3 regions of the Candidatus Pelagibacter bacterium nBUS_27 genome follow, and region 2 is predicted to be linked to each of the others. Evidence: riboswitches for the same ligand, from Rfam matches in the RefSeq annotation. Region 2 holds a riboswitch; each other region holds the start of a gene.
What was found. Region 2 has a riboswitch for S-adenosylmethionine ahead of ACIJYG_RS05895 (homocysteine S-methyltransferase family protein). Riboswitches for the same ligand answer to the same signal wherever they lie in the genome.
Positions count from the first base shown of each region.

Region 1: another riboswitch for S-adenosylmethionine. It lies ahead of ACIJYG_RS04535 (homocysteine S-methyltransferase family protein); the one in region 2 lies ahead of ACIJYG_RS05895 (homocysteine S-methyltransferase family protein).
Region 3: another riboswitch for S-adenosylmethionine. It lies ahead of ACIJYG_RS03150 (O-acetylhomoserine aminocarboxypropyltransferase/cysteine synthase family protein); the one in region 2 lies ahead of ACIJYG_RS05895 (homocysteine S-methyltransferase family protein).

Region 1 is NZ_CP172845.1:822,448-827,758, forward strand. It holds gene moaB (molybdenum cofactor biosynthesis protein B) at 1-452, opposite strand, end outside; gene ACIJYG_RS04525 (sulfite exporter TauE/SafE family protein) at 467-1,213, shown strand; gene ACIJYG_RS04530 (putative 2OG-Fe(II) oxygenase) at 1,252-1,842, shown strand; SAM riboswitch class V at 1,934-1,997, shown strand; gene ACIJYG_RS04535 (homocysteine S-methyltransferase family protein) at 2,006-2,908, shown strand; gene ACIJYG_RS04540 (DMT family transporter) at 2,901-3,788, opposite strand; gene ACIJYG_RS04545 (YbaK/EbsC family protein) at 3,785-4,267, opposite strand; gene glnA (type I glutamate--ammonia ligase) at 4,403-5,311, shown strand, end outside.
Region 2 is NZ_CP172845.1:1,090,598-1,095,908, reverse strand. It holds gene ACIJYG_RS05915 (pirin family protein) at 1-431, opposite strand, end outside; gene ACIJYG_RS05910 (DoxX family protein) at 432-809, opposite strand; gene ACIJYG_RS05905 (CDGSH iron-sulfur domain-containing protein) at 813-1,049, opposite strand; gene ACIJYG_RS05900 (winged helix-turn-helix transcriptional regulator) at 1,178-1,537, shown strand; SAM riboswitch class V at 1,684-1,749, shown strand; gene ACIJYG_RS05895 (homocysteine S-methyltransferase family protein) at 1,881-2,942, shown strand; gene ACIJYG_RS05890 (haloacid dehalogenase type II) at 2,945-3,616, opposite strand; gene ACIJYG_RS05885 (RsmE family RNA methyltransferase) at 3,633-4,334, shown strand; gene coxB (cytochrome c oxidase subunit II) at 4,395-5,210, shown strand; gene ctaD (cytochrome c oxidase subunit I) at 5,212-5,311, shown strand, end outside.
Region 3 is NZ_CP172845.1:571,830-577,140, reverse strand. It holds gene argC (N-acetyl-gamma-glutamyl-phosphate reductase) at 1-601, opposite strand, end outside; gene rpsI (30S ribosomal protein S9) at 635-1,072, opposite strand; gene rplM (50S ribosomal protein L13) at 1,074-1,532, opposite strand; SAM riboswitch class V at 1,671-1,737, shown strand; gene ACIJYG_RS03150 (O-acetylhomoserine aminocarboxypropyltransferase/cysteine synthase family protein) at 1,740-3,068, shown strand; gene ACIJYG_RS03145 (COX15/CtaA family protein) at 3,098-4,123, opposite strand; gene ACIJYG_RS03140 (chorismate mutase) at 4,167-4,457, shown strand; gene ACIJYG_RS03135 (50S ribosomal protein L33) at 4,458-4,649, opposite strand; gene ACIJYG_RS03130 (MerR family transcriptional regulator) at 4,651-5,022, opposite strand; gene ACIJYG_RS03125 (integration host factor subunit alpha) at 5,015-5,311, opposite strand, start outside.

The sequences.
Region 1 (5,311 bases), 270 kb from region 2:
TGATTAATATCTAATTGATGTTTTAAAATTCCATCCCATGCATCAGTAACACCACCAGAAGAACCTGGTAAAGCAAAAACATATTTACCATTTGCTAATACTGCGCATGCCCTAGATTGTATTGCAGAAGTTCCTACTGTTTTAAGACTTATTGTTCGAAAAACTTCTCCAAAACCAGGTATTTGTTTGTCTGCAACCTCTTCTATTGCTTCTGGGGTAATATCTCTTCCAGTAAGCCCTGTTCCTCCAGTAGTGATAACTACATCAATATCTTTTTTATTAATCCAATCTTTTAAAATTAAAACAATATCTTCTTTGTTGTCTTTACATATTTTTCTATCAATTAATTTATGGTTAGCTTCTTTAATTTTTTCTACAAGAATAGCTCCAGATTTATCATTATCAAATGTTCTGGTATCTGTTACAGTCAATAAAGCAATATTTACATTCATAAAATTTTTTAAGCATGATTATATTATCAATATTTTTTCTTATAACATCAATATTATATTCTAGTGTTGGTTTTGGAGGTGGGTCTACTTATCTGGCTTTAATGTTAATATGGGAAATTCCTTTTTACATCATTCCAATATTGGCATTATGTTGCAACATCATTGTGGTTTCGGGTAATTCAATAAATTATATAAAATCTGGTAATTTTAGTCTCAATCTTCTTTTACCCTACGTAGTGGGGTCTGTTCCTTTGGCATTTTTTGGTGCTTCATTATCAATTTCAAAAGAATTATTTGAGATATTGTTATTTATAATTTTAACTATTGCTGGAATTCTATTATTAAATAGAAGTAAATTTTTTGATAGTAATAAAATTAAGATAAATCAAATCCCAAAAAAAATATCTATTCTTATTGGTTGTGTCATAGGATTTATTTCAGGAATTGTAGGTATCGGTGGCGGTATCTTTTTAAGTCCAATACTTTTTTTAATAAAAGCTGGTTATCCAAAACAAATTGCTACAACTGCATCCTTATTTATTTTAATCAATTCTATTTTTGGAGTGGCTGGACAATTAACAAAAGATATTGTTTTAAATCAATTCTTAAATTTCTGGCCTCTTTTCTTGGTAGTCTTTATGGGTGGTCAAATTGGTAATTTTTTAAATATTAAGTTTTTATCGAATAAAACCTTGTCCTTAATTACATCTTTATTGGTCATATTTGTGGCTATAAGGATGGGTTTAAAGCTATTACCATAATCTTGATTTAATTAACATTTACTATATCTAAACATTCAATGAAAAATATTAAACCTTTTGGGCCAACAATTGGAAGAACAAGAATTTCGAATAAATTTTTTAAATGTTTAAATAATGAGTTTAATGAAAAATCTAAATCAAAAAAAATTGACTATAGTTCTAAATTAGCAAGCCAAATTAAAAAAGAATTAAAAATTTCAGAAAAATTTGTCAAAAAAAATCTAGAAAAAGAATTAAAGAACCATATTACAAAATTTTTAAATAATGAAAAAATTAAGAATATAAAAGAAATTAAGATCTTAAATTTATGGGTTGTTCGACAATTTAAAGGTGAATACAACCCTATTCATTACCATGAAGGAGATTTATCAGGTGTGGGCTACTTAACAATACCTAAAGATATGACTAACAATAAAATGGTAAAGAATAAAAAGATTAAAACAAATGGAACTATAGATTTCATAAATGGACAAAAAGGTTTTTTAAGCAAGAGTATATATAATGTGGTACCAAAACTTAAAGAACTTATCATTTTTCCAAATTATTTACTTCATACTGCTTATCCTTTTAATATTAATGGTGAACGTAGATCGTTTTCTTTTAACGCTAAAATTATATTAAAAAAATAATATACAGATACAAATATAATTAGTATAAATAATTTGCCGATTTGATCTTATTGCGGGCATAAACTGCTAAAAAGAATAATTCCCACAAAATCAATAAGCGAGGTAGTTAAACTATATTGTACACCTAGCATAAAGCTGAAGTACTAAAAAAGTAAGGACTAAAGTGGATTTAAATTTTTTCAAAAAAACAAGGGTGCTAGATGGTGGAATGGGCCAAGAACTTCTAGCAAGAGGCATGAAACCTAACGGAACATTATGGAGTGCTAACGCTATATTAGATGAAAATTACCATCAACTCTTATCTGATACACATAGGGATTTTATAAAAGCTGGTGCTGAAGTAATAGTCACAACAACTTTTACAACAAGACGAAAAAGATTAAGAGATAACAATGTTGAGGAAAAATTTGAATACTTAAATAAAAAAGCTGGTCAAATCGCACATGATGTTAAAAAAGAATTTCCAAATATTCTTGTAGCAGGTGGAATACCTCCTCAAAATTTAACTTACGAGGCAGATGAAAGAAGTGAAGAAGAGATTATTAAAAACTTTAATGAACAGGCAAAATTATTAAATCCTTATGTGGATTTTTTTTATTTTGATGTATGGAGTAGCATTAAAGAATTTAAGTGTGGAATAGAGGCAATTAAAGAATTTAATAAACCTTATCTCATTGGTATTCATATATCTGAAGGTACAAATTTACCGAGTGGCGAAAATATTTCAGATATTAAAAATATTATTGACGAACAATTACTTGGTATTATGCTTTCATGTGTGTCACCTGAAAACTATGAGGCTAATCTTGAGGAGCTAAAAAGTTTAAATGTTCCTTTTGGCTTTAAGATAAATGGGTTTATAACTACTAAACCCAAAAATGGTTACACCTCAACTTTCTCAAAATCTAATGGTAATCCAAATGAATTCTTAGGACAAAGAAAAGATCTTACACCTAAAAAAATTGGAGAAATTGTTAAAAAATTTAAAGATAACGGTGCAACGATATTAGGAGGGTGCTGCGAAACTAGGCCAGCACACATAAACGCAATTGCTGCAGTTAAATAGTTTTTTTATTATCAGCTTTTTTAACAAAATAGATACCAATACAGACAGCTATTAGAGATATTAAAACCTTAATCGTTATTAATTCTTTCAAGAATATATATCCTAGTATAGTGCCAAATATTGGTATTAGATACGATACTTGTGATTGAAAAATTAAACCATTGTTTTTTAAAATTCTGAATCTTAATAACCAAGCAACGCCTGTTGGCACTATACCAAGATATATAACTGATATTAATGAGTCAGTTCGTGGAATTGATTGCCAAGGTTGCTCTATAAAACTCATTAATGGTAATAAAATTATAATTGCCCAAATTAAAATTGACCCTGTTACATTTTCATTTTTTTTCTTACTTATCTTTAAAGTTAAAACACCACCAACAACATAACAAGTTGAACCGAGCAATATTAGTAATGCTGAGTTGAAATTATTTTCATCAATTAAGATATTATCAGAAAATAAAAATACGATTCCTGAAAATCCAATTAAAATTCCAAATGTTTTTACCAAATTGAACTTTTCATTCTTAGTAAAAAAATGTCCAAGAACAGTAGAGCTTAATGGTGTAGTAGACATTAATATCGCTGCTAAATTACTTTGAACAGACTTTACCCCATATGCTATTAAAAAAAATGGCGCTACTAAGTTGATAAATCCAATCATAGCAAACCAATGCCAGTCCTTTGAAAATGCTTCTATTTTTATATTTTTGTAATAACAAAGAAGTAAAACTGGAATTGCTCCAAAAAAAACTCTTAAAAAAGCAATTGTCACGGGTCCAAATGAATATGTTGCAATCTTAATATTAAAAAAAGCTGAAGCCCAAATTAAAGCTAATGTTGTTAATAAGATGTAATCTATTAATTTTGGTTGTCTCATTCTGTTATCTCTTTTATTTCACCGGTAGTTAAAATTTTTAATTGACTAAAATCTATTCTAAAGACACAATTTGGGTGCCCAGCTGCAGCGAAAACCGTTTTAAATCTATTTAAATTACTATCAATAAAAATTTTTACTTTATTTAGGTGCCCAACAGGTGAAACTCCTCCAATTGTATAGCCAGTAATTTTTTTAACATCATTTGGATGGGCCATGGACACATCTTTTTCATCTAAAATTTTTTTAAGTTTATTTAAAGAACATCTTTTATCGCCTGATACCAAACAAAGTACAAAGTCATTACCTGAATTAAATAGTAAACTTTTAACAATTGCCCCAACATTGCAACCTAAAGCTGTAGCCGCATCCTTTGCTGTTCTTGCTGTTTGCTCTAAACAAATAATTTTGAGATTTGGATCAAAATCTTTAATAGTTTTTCCAGCTCTTTTGACTGGTTCTTTTTTTAATAAAGGGTTCACTGTAAATAATTATTTAATAATATTGCATAAATACACCACTTATGTGAAAATTGCATAGGTGTTATTTATTAAATAAGCAATATTTTTCAAGATTATTTTGTTATTTATCAACTATAAAATTATACAGGAGATACAATGAGTGCAGCAAATGTTTTAAAATTTATAAAAGAAAAAGAAGTTGAATTTGTAGACTTAAGATTTACAGACCCAAGAGGTAAACTTCAACATCTAACAATGGATGTAACTATTGTTGACGATGAAATGCTAGATGATGGAGTTTTTTTTGATGGCTCTTCAATAGCAGGCTGGAAAGCTATTAATGAATCAGACATGATTTTAAAACCTGACACTTCAAGAATGGAAATGGATCCATTTACCTCTCATAATACATTGATTCTGTTCTGTGATATTTTAGATGCTGTTAAAAAATCCCCTTACGAAAGAGACCCTAGAGGAACTGCTAAAAAAGCAGAGGAATATTTAAAATCTTCAGGTGTTGGTGATAAAGCTTTTTTTGGTCCAGAACCAGAATTTTTTGTGTTTGACGATGTAAGAATTAGCAATGACCCAAATAACACCGGATTTGTTTTAGATAGCAAAGAAGGTCCATACAACTCTGGAAAAGTTTATGAAAATGGAAATATGGGTCATAGACCTCCTGTAAAAGGTGGTTATTTTCCCGTACCTCCTGTTGATAGTGAGCAAGATATGCGAGGAGAATATTTAAAAAATTTAAAAGAAGTTGGAATTAAAGTTGAAAAACATCACCATGAAGTTGCTCCAAGTCAACATGAATTGGGAATGTATTTTGGAACATTGGTTGATCAAGCAGATAATGTTCAATTATATAAATATGTTGTACAAATGGTAACCCACTCATTTGGAAAAACTGCTACGTTTATGCCAAAACCTGTTGCTGGAGATAATGGTTCAGGAATGCATATTCATCAATCTATTTGGAAAGGAAATACACCTGTATTTTCTGGTGATGCATATGCTGGTTTATCAGAAACAGCTCTACATTATATTGGTGGAATTTTAAAA
Region 2 (5,311 bases):
TGAACGCTCATTTTATCTGCATCAATATAAATATATTCAGGCTTACTCATCTTCAATTTAGCAGGCATATTTACCCATAATTGAAAACCATGAAGTTTACCTTCTTTCATTGTGGGCATTTCAGAATGAATTATTCCACTTCCTGTCTTCATCCACTGAACATCTCCTGCTGTCATTCTACCTTCGCCACCAGTGCTATCTTTGTGTTCAAAATCTCCAGCTAACATGTAAGTAACTGTTTCAATTCCTCTGTGAGGATGGGGTGGAAAACCTGCAATATAATCTTCACTATTTTCTGATCCAAATTCATCTAACATTAAAAATGGATCAAAGTAATTTGGCTCAACACCAATACTTCTTTTTAATTTTACCCCAGCACCATCTGATGCTGGAATAGGGTCTATAATTTTACTTACTTCTATATTTGACATTTAATTTCCAAACTTTTTATCAATACTAAAATCTTTAGCTCCATTAACAACAAGAAATAAAAATCCTCCAGCAAGACCAATATTTTTCATAAATGAAATAAAGTGCATTTGATCACTTAAATCACTATGAAAAATAATCGCAGTAGCTATACAAAATACACTCAGCAAAGCTGCTGAAATTTTAACTTTATATCCTGCTATTATTAGTATTGAAGCACTGATTTCTAATATGATTGCTGGGATTAAAAAAATACCAGGCATGCCTAAGGACTCCATCCAACCAACAGTTCCTTCATAGTTTCCAATTTTATTTATTCCACTTAATAAAAAAATAAGTGAAATAAAAAACCTTGCTACTAAATCTAATATATTTGTCATGATTTATTTATTGTGTGAACCATCACAGAATGGTGCATTGTTAGTTTGTTTACATGCACAGAAAAACATTTTTTTTGTTTCTTTTGCCTTGTATGCCAATGGAGTAAACTCACTTCCTTTATGTGATCCATCACAAAATGGTTGCTTTTTTGATTGTCCACATGAACACCAATAATAAGATTTATCTTTTTCAACTTCCACTGCAATTGGTCCATTGCCAGCACTCTGTCCTTTAGTCATATTTACCCTTTCGATTAGTTTGGAACATAACTAATGATTTGTTACAAATTATGCAAGTACGCAAAACAATCATACTAGTATTTAAAAACATACCTTGATAATTAAAATAAAATAGTTATTTAAGTGCCATGAAAGAATTAATTAATTGCCCAGCTGAAAGAGCTATATATTTTCTTGGTGGTAAGTGGAAAATAAGAATTCTATTTACACTGTTTCACAATAAGACAGTAAGATTTAATGAGTTAAAAAAAGTATTAAAAACTATCACTCAACAAATGTTATCTAAGCAACTTAAAGAGTTGGAAACTGATGGCATTGTTAATAGAAAAGTTCATCAAGTAGTACCTCCAAAAGTTGAATATTCACTTACAGAATTTGGCTTATCAGTAATTCCTATTTTGAAATCTTTTTCTGATTGGAATAAAAGAAATACTAGAACTATCTCATTAAAACTTAATAAAAACTTTGAAGAAAACAGAATAAGATAAAGCTTATTCTTTTGACAACATTGTTTATTTGTGATTGTATTGATTAGCGCTGATTTAAGTTAAATTGCAGAGCGCTTTAAAAATCCTGCTAAAGCGACACTTCAACCACCGCTTTAGCCGGTGGTTTTTTTTTGAAATTTTCTCAAATTAAAACCGGGTATTTGAACCGTATTGTGCACCCAGCATTTTGCTAAAGCACTAAAAAGGAGAGAAGAGCTAATTTTTACCCTCTTTGGTTAATTAGTTTCTTTTCTCCAAATTAATGGAGGGAAGAGCTATTTCAAAATAAATTGATTTGATTTGTATCAAAGTTTTAGCCTCTTAACTCTGTATTGGAGAAAAAATGAAAACAAATATACTAAAAGAAAGATTAGATAAAGGACCTGTGATTTGTGCTGAAGGTTTTTTATTTGAAATAGAGAAACGTGGATATATGGCATCTGGAGAATTTGTGCCAATGGTATCTTTAGATCATCCAGAAGTACTTGAAAATTTGCATAGAGAATTTCAACATGCAGGATCTGATATTGTTGAAGCCTTTACTTACAATGGACATAGAGAAAAGATGCGAGTTATAGGTAAAGAAGAATTACTTGAACCGCTAAATCGTTCTGCTTTAAAAATTGCAAAAAAGGTTGCTTTGGATACACCTAAAGGATCTCAGCCAAATTTAATGGCTGGAAATATTTCTAACTCAAATATTTGGAAGGAAGATGATAAGCAAGCCCAAAAAGTAGTTGAAGGCATGTTTTCTGAAATGATTGGTTGGGCAGTTGATGAAGGTGCGGACATGTTAATTGGTGAAACTTTTTATTATGCTGAAGAAGCTTTTAAAGCTCTTGAGGTAATGAAAAAAGCCAATCTACCAACTGTGCTAACAATTTCTCCAATGGGTGAAAACAAAATGAGAGATGGAAAGTCTGTAGTTGATACATGTAAAGAGCTGGAACAAAAAGGCGCTGATGTTGTGGGCTTAAATTGTTTTAGAGGACCAGCAACAATGTTGCCATTCTTAAAGGAGATTAGAAAAGCAGTCAAATGTCATGTAGGTGCTTTACCAATTCCATATAGAACCAATGAAAAATTTCCAACTTTTTTTAATTTGCCTGACAGAGCCGATTGTGGCTGTCCTTCTCCACATGGAAGAACATTTCCAACAGCTTTAGATCCACATTTTTGTAATAGATATGAAATAGGTCAATTTGCAAAAGAGGCAAATGATTTAGGAATAAATTATCTCGGTGTTTGCTGTGGAGCTAATTCAATGCTGATTAGGGAAGTTGCAGAGTCAGTTGGATTAACTGTTCCAGCAAGTAAATATAGAGAAAAAATGGAAAATCATTTTATGTATGGAAAAAATAAAAGAATTCCAAAACATATGACTGATTATGGAGATAAGGCTTAATTTTAATTAGATTTTATATTGGGTAATAGATCTTTTAAGTTTTTGATCTCTAACTCTGGTTGGTAGTCAAGTTTATCAAAAATATTATTATTTCTGTTTACCCAAATAGAATTATAACCATAATTTCCTCCACCTGATACATCCCAAGTGTTTGCACTCAAAAAAGCAACTTCATTTTTTTTAATTTGATATTTGTTAATTGGCATATCGTAAACTTTTGTGTCTGGTTTATAAATCCCTACTTCTTCGATTGAAAAAATATCATCAAAAATATTTTCTAAATTATTACTTTTAACTAATTGATTGAGAAGGGTGGGTGTGCCGTTTGAGAGAATAGCTAGTTTATATTTTTTTTCTTTAAGTGATTTTAAAACTTCTGTAACTTCAGAAAATAGTGAAAGGATTTTATAAAGATCTAACAACTCATTTCTCATCGAGAGGTCAATTTTATAAGCTTGCATTGACTTATCCAAACTATCCTCAGTCACTTGCCAAAAATCTTTATGTCTTTTCATCAAACTTCTAAGCCAAGTATATTCTAGTTGAGTTGTTCTCCAATAATTTGCAAAACCTTCCCACTTATTACCAATTTTTTCTTTACATTTTTCTGCTGCTGAATTGACATCAAATAATGTGCCGTATGCATCAAAAATTATTGCTTTAATATTTTTCATAATTAAACTTATCTTAATGAGTAATATTAGATTATTTTATAGTGAAAGTTTATCACTTAATTTAACAGCTACACTTGATAAATCACAATCTCATTATGTGAGTAAAGTAATGAGAGTTAAAGAAAACGAAGTTTTTTCTTTATTTAATAGTAGTGGAGAGTGGGAAGCAAAAATTTTAAGTATTTCAAAAAGTATTGTTGAATTTAGTATTACCAATCAATTGAGACAAAAAGAAAACCCCAAAGAATTATGGCTTGCTTTTTCACCCATTAAATCAAACTATTTTAATTTTATGATACAAAAAGCTACAGAGTTAGGTGTTACAAAGTTTTTACCCATAATATTTGATCGAACTATTGTTCGTAAGATCAATAAAGAGAGAGTTGAAAAAGTCATTATTGAAGCAACTGAACAATCTAATCGGATTAACGTTCCTTTAATCGAAGACCCTCAATCTTTGGAGTCTTTTTTGAAAAATAAAAACATGGATTTAATATTTACAGATTTAAACTCAAAAAATAATAAAATTGATACAGATCAAATAACGTCTAAGCCAACTTGTGTAATAATTGGACCAGAGGGAGACTTTTCTGAATTGGAACGAGAACAGATTCTTAAATTTGAATGTGTTCAGCCAATTAAAATCAATGAAAACATACTGAGATCAGAAACAGCTGTAATTTCAGCTATATCGATCATAAATTACGCAATAAATTGATATTTTGTCGCGAAAAGTAAAGTGTAATTTTACAAAAGACGAACTATATAGTGTCTACAAATGAAAAAATTTTTATACATATTTCTAGCTATTTTTTATTCATCAAACGCGTTTGCTAATCAACCAAAAGATTGGCAACTAGGTTTTCAAAACGCTGCATCCCAGTCAATGAGGGAGATAGTTAATTTTCATGATAATTTGTTACTACCTATTATAATTGCAATCAGTGTCTTTGTATTATTTTTGATGATTTACGTGTCTATTAGATTTAGAGCTTCAAGAAATCCAAATCCATCAAAGACAACACATAATGTTGCAATCGAAGTGTTGTGGACTTTAATTCCATGCTTAATTCTAATTGTTATAGCAGTACCATCCTTCAAAATTTTATACAAACAAGATACTATTCCAAAAGCAGATGTTACGGTTAAGGCTATAGGTTACCAGTGGTATTGGGGTTATGAGTATCCAGATGAAAATATTATTTTTGACTCATATATGATTGAGACAAAAGACTTAAAAGAAAATCAACCAAGACTTCTGTCAGTAGATCATGAAGTTGTTGTTCCAGTTAATAAAGTAGTTAAGGTTTTAATTACAGCAAATGATGTTTTACATGCTTGGGCATTACCATCATTTGGTGTTAAGAGAGATGCAGTTCCAGGAAGAATTAATGAAACATGGTTTAAAGCTGAAAAAGTTGGAACTTACTACGGACAATGTTCTGAGCTTTGTGGAATTAAACATGCGTTTATGCCAATTACTGTAAGAGTTGTGTCAGAGGCAGATTATGCTGAATGGCTAACAGGTGCAAAAATTAAATTTGCAAAAGAACCGTTATTAGAAAACGAAAATATAAAACTAGCGAGTAACTAATATGTATACACAAACAGCATCACACGACGATCATCACACACCAACTGGTTGGAAGCGTTGGGCTTATTCAACTAATCATAAAGACATTGGAACAATGTACT
Region 3 (5,311 bases), 520 kb from region 2:
AAAACTCATATAGATTTTTATCTTTATATTTTTCATGGACACCTCTACCAGCTCCTGAATATCCAGATTTAGAGTCCATTATTATATTGTTAACTTTAACTAAGTTTTTTTTAAAAAGAGGAATTAAGGGTAAAAGTATTGAAGTTGGATAACAACCAGGACAAGATACGATCTGGTATTTACTTAAGTCTTTTCCGTTAACTTCAGGAAGACAGTATATACTTTTCTTAATTAAATTTACTGCTCTGTGTTTTTGTTTGTACCATTTTAAATATTCTGATCCTTTTTCTAATCTAAAATCAGCCGCCAAATCAATTAAAGTGATATTTTTTGTTAAATTTTTTGAAATATCTTGTGCTTCTCCATTGGGTAATGCCGTAAAAACTACATCAACATCTTTTAAAAGTTTTTTATTAAATTTAATAATTTTTGGTAATTTTTTTCCTGAAAGAGATTTGTCATAACTAGAAATATTTTTTCCTACAGAACTATTTCCGCATAGAAATCTTATGTTTATAAATTTGTGTTTAATTAATAATTTAATTAATTGAACTCCAATATATCCAGTTGAACCAGCAACCAATGCATTAAGCTTAGGCATAATTTATTATAACAGTTTAAAATTAAAAAAGAATTATCTTTTAGAGAATTGGAAGCTTCTTCTAGCTTTTCTTCTACCAGGTTTTTTTCTTTCAACTGCTCTAGAGTCTCTGGTTGTAAGTTTTTCGGTTTTTAATGTAGATTTAAAATTTTCATCAAACATAACTAAAGCTTTAGAAATACCATGAACTAAGGCACCTGCTTGACCAGTTGGACCTCCCCCACTAACACTACATCTAACATCATAGTCAGTAGATTGTTTGATTATATCAAAAGGTCTAGTAATTTGAAGATGATGAAATTCACTTGAGAAATATTCATTAAATAATTTTCCATTTACATAAATCTTTCCTGAACCTTTTTTTAACCAAACTTTTGCAATTGAAGTTTTTCTTCTGCCCGTTGCATACTTACTGTCTTTAAAGTCTAATTTTAGTTTAGGTGTTTTTGATGCTGTTTGAGTATTTTCCATATTAGTTTCTAACTAAGTTTTTGCTGTTTAATTTGCCTAACTCAATAATTTGAGGATTTTGTGCAGAATGTGGGTGATCACTACCTGTATAAATTTTTAATTTAGTTAATTGTTTTCTGCCTAACACTCCACCAGGAAGCATTCTTTTTACGGCAAGCTTTAAAGTTTCACCTGGTTTTTTTTCGTGTAATTTCTCAGGTGTAGTTTCTTTAATTCCACCTGGGTGGCCAGTGTGTCTATAATAGATTTTATCCTCAAATTTTTTTCCAGTAAATTTTGCTTGTTCGATATTTTTAACTACAACAAAATCACCATGGTCCATATGAGGAGTATAAGTAGTTTTGTTTTTGCCACGAATAATTTTTGAAATAACAGTTGCTAATCTACCAACAACAGCATTAGTTGCGTCTATCTCGAACCATGATGATGTTACTTGGTCTTTTTTTACAAATTTTGTCATTGTGCCAGGATTAATACTATTATTAATTGCAAAGTCAATTTGATATTTGGCTTGCATTACAATACTTATCTGCTAAAAGGTTCAAGCCGATTTGATCCTATTGCGGGCATAAAACTGCTAAACAGGAATTTACACATCATTATCGGTAGGCATTTGAACTGTATTGTGCGCCTTACATTAAGTTAAAGCACTAAAAAAGGAGTAAAAATGAGTACAAAAAGAAATAATCCAGAAACTATCGCAATTCATGGTGGAGACTACAGAAGTGATACTGCAACAAATGCTGTAGCAGTTCCTATCTATAGAACTACATCATATCAATTCAATAGCACGGAGCATGCAGCCAACCTGTTTGCATTAAAAGAGTTTGGCAATATTTACACAAGAATCATGAACCCAACCAATGATGTATTGGAAAAAAGACTGGCGGCACTTGATGGTGGCTTAGCAAGTTTAACCGTTTCATCAGGACAAACAGCTTCAACTTTTGCAATATTAAATGTTGCTCAAGCTGGAGATAATATTGTTAGTTCAACAGATCTTTATGGTGGAACTGTATCTTTATTCACGCATACTTTAAGCAAACTTGGTATTGAAGTAAGATATGCTGACCCTTCTGATCCAAAAAACTTTGAAAAAGCTATAGATGATAAAACAAGAGCTTTTTATGGAGAAACTTTACCAAATCCATATTTAAGAGCTTTTCCTATCAAAGAAGTTTCAGATATTGGAAGAAAATACAATATACCACTTATTGTTGATAATACAGCTGCACCAGTAATTTGTAAGCCATTAGAACATGGGGCTGCTGTTGTGGTTTATTCGCTGACAAAATATATAGCAGGTCACGGAACTGTTGTTGGTGGAGCTTTAGTTGATGGTGGTAATTTTGATTGGACAGCAGATCCAAAAAGGCAACCTCTTTTCAACGAACCTGATGCTAGCTATGGAGGTGTAGTTTGGGGAAAAGCTGTTCCAGAACTTACAGGTGCTAATGTTTCTTTTGCAGTAAGAGCAAGAGTAACAATTTTAAGAGATCTTGGCTCAGCACTATCACCTGATAATGCCTTTGGCGTAATTCAAGGTTTAGAAACCGTAGCTTTAAGAATGAAACAACATTGTGAAAATGCTTCTAAAGTTGTTGATTATTTAAAGAAACATAAAGCGGTCGATAAAGTGATTTATGCTACTGAACATAATGATGAAATAAATAGTAGAGCTAAAAAATATCTTAAAGGTGGTTATGGTGCGCTAGTTGGCATTGAACTAGCTGGAGGTATTGAAGCAGGAAAAAGATTTATTGAGTCTTTGAAAATGTTCTACCATGTTGCAAACATTGGTGATGCTAGAAGCTTAGCAATTCATCCGGCAACAACAACACATAGTCAACTTACTGAAGATGAGTTAGCTGCAGCTGGAGTAACACCTGGTTATGTAAGATTGAGTATTGGTTTGGAGCATATAGACGATATCATTGATGATTTGGATCAAGCTTTAGAGAATTCTTCTAAAGGTAAATTAAAAGCTGTTAGTTAATTTGAGTTTTATATGTCAACAGATAGAAACTAATTAGTTTTTTCCTCATACCTGGATATGTAGAGGAAATATAAAGTCGATAATATTATCAAAATAGAATTTATCTGGTGTAAAGATGCATATATAATCTTTACTCCAGATAAAATAGTTAATACTCCTAACACAACCTGTAAAAACAAACTTATCCCAATAATTAAAATTGGTTTTCTAAATATTTTATTTGTCTCCTTAAAAATAGAAATTAACAGAAAAATATAAACTATCATAATTAGGTAAGCTAAATTTCTATGTAAAAATTGTACAATAGAAGGATTATCAAAAACAGAAATGTTTAAAAATTCAATCATTTTACTATCATCTGGAAAATAAGAAGCGCCCATTAAAGGCCATGTATTATAAATAGTTCCAGCATCCATACCTGATACAAAAGCACCAATAATTAATTGTATAAATAGCAAAACAAGAAAAAATTTAATAAAAAATAATTTAATAGAAATTTGATTAATTTGTAGTTTGGTCAATTTTAAAACATTCCAAAAAACAATTGAAAGAATAATAAAGGCTGTAAACAAATGTATAGATAATCTATAATGACTGACATCAATTCTATTTACTAAACCACTGGATACCATGTACCATCCTAAAAATCCTTGCAAACAAACTAAAATAAAAATTATGCCATATCTTTTTACAACCCATAAACCATTTTTAATTGCAAAATACAGAAGCGGTAACAATGTAATCAAACCAATTAGTCGACCTAGTTGTCGATGAGTCCATTCCCACCAAAAAATTAATTTAAACTCATCTAAAGTCATATTAAAGTTTTGTTCCTGATATTCCGGGATTGTCTTATAAAGATTAAAATAATCTATCCATTTATCATTTGTTAAAGGGGGAAGAAAACCTGCAAATAATTCCCATGTAGTAATGGACAGACCTGAATCTGTTAATCTTGTTAGTCCACCTACTAAGATAATCAAAATAATCAATAACAATAATATAAGTAACCAAATTTTTAATTGATAATTTATATGACTATTCGCACTGTACATGTGTAGATAAATATAATAATTATTAATTAATCCAATAAATTAAATGTCGCCTAATAACAAAAAAAAATTAAATATAATTAGAGTTAAGCTTGATAAACTTGATAATAAGCTTCTTTCTCTTATTAAATACAGAACAGGCCTTGTGAAAGAAGTGCTTAAGTTAAAAGAGTTTAAAAAAGAAATAGTTGACCAAAAAAGAATTAATTTTATCCTTAATAAAATTAAAGGAAAATCAAAAAAATTAAAAATCGATCCAAAAATCACTAATAGAATTTGGAAAAATATGATCTGGTCGTATATCGACTACGAGAGAAGAAATTTTAAAAAAAAATAATTACTTACTGTGTGGTGGAAGTTTTTTTTCCACGAAAGTTTCGTGTTTTCTAGTTTCAGGATTATATTTTTTAGCAGACAGTTTTACTTTAGCTTTTTCACCGCCAGCAGGTTTTTTAACATAATAAAAGAATGGACTGTCAGGTTTTGATTCTGGAACAAGTCTAACTTTTACGTGCGTTTTTTTTGCCATATTATTTTAAATTTTTTAAGTTTTTAACAATTTTAGAAATTTTAACTAATTTATTTCTTAAATTATCAGCTTTTATAGAATTATTTGCAATTTCGTCAAGTTCTAAAGACTCGCCTCCATTTAGGATCTTTTTTACACCATTAATTGTCATGCCCTGTTCTTTAAGAAGAAATTTAACTTTTTTAAGAAGATTAATGCAGTTTTCATCATAATATCTTCTGTTTGAGTTTAAGATTTTAGGTTTAATTTGCTTAAATTGAGTTTCCCAAAATCTAATCGTATGAGTTGGGAGAATACCTTTTTTATTAGATTTTAGATTTAATATTTTTGCAACCTCGCCTATTGTTTTGTAAGCACTGTCAGATTTATCCATTATCTTTTAAATTTATAAATTCTTTAAATTCTTTTGATGGCTTAAACAACACAACATCTCTAGAAGAAATCATTTTAGTCTCTTTAGTTTTTGGGTTTCTGCCTATTCGAGATTTTTTTTGTCTAATAGAAAAAGTTCCAAATTTAGATAATTTTAATTTTTTTTCTTGTTTAATATTTGTGACAATTGTTGCTAAGAAATCTTCAATAAGATTTTCAGAGATTTGTTTTGAAAAACCTAGCCGCATATATACTAAATTAACTAAGTTTTTTTTAGTTAAGTTTATTCT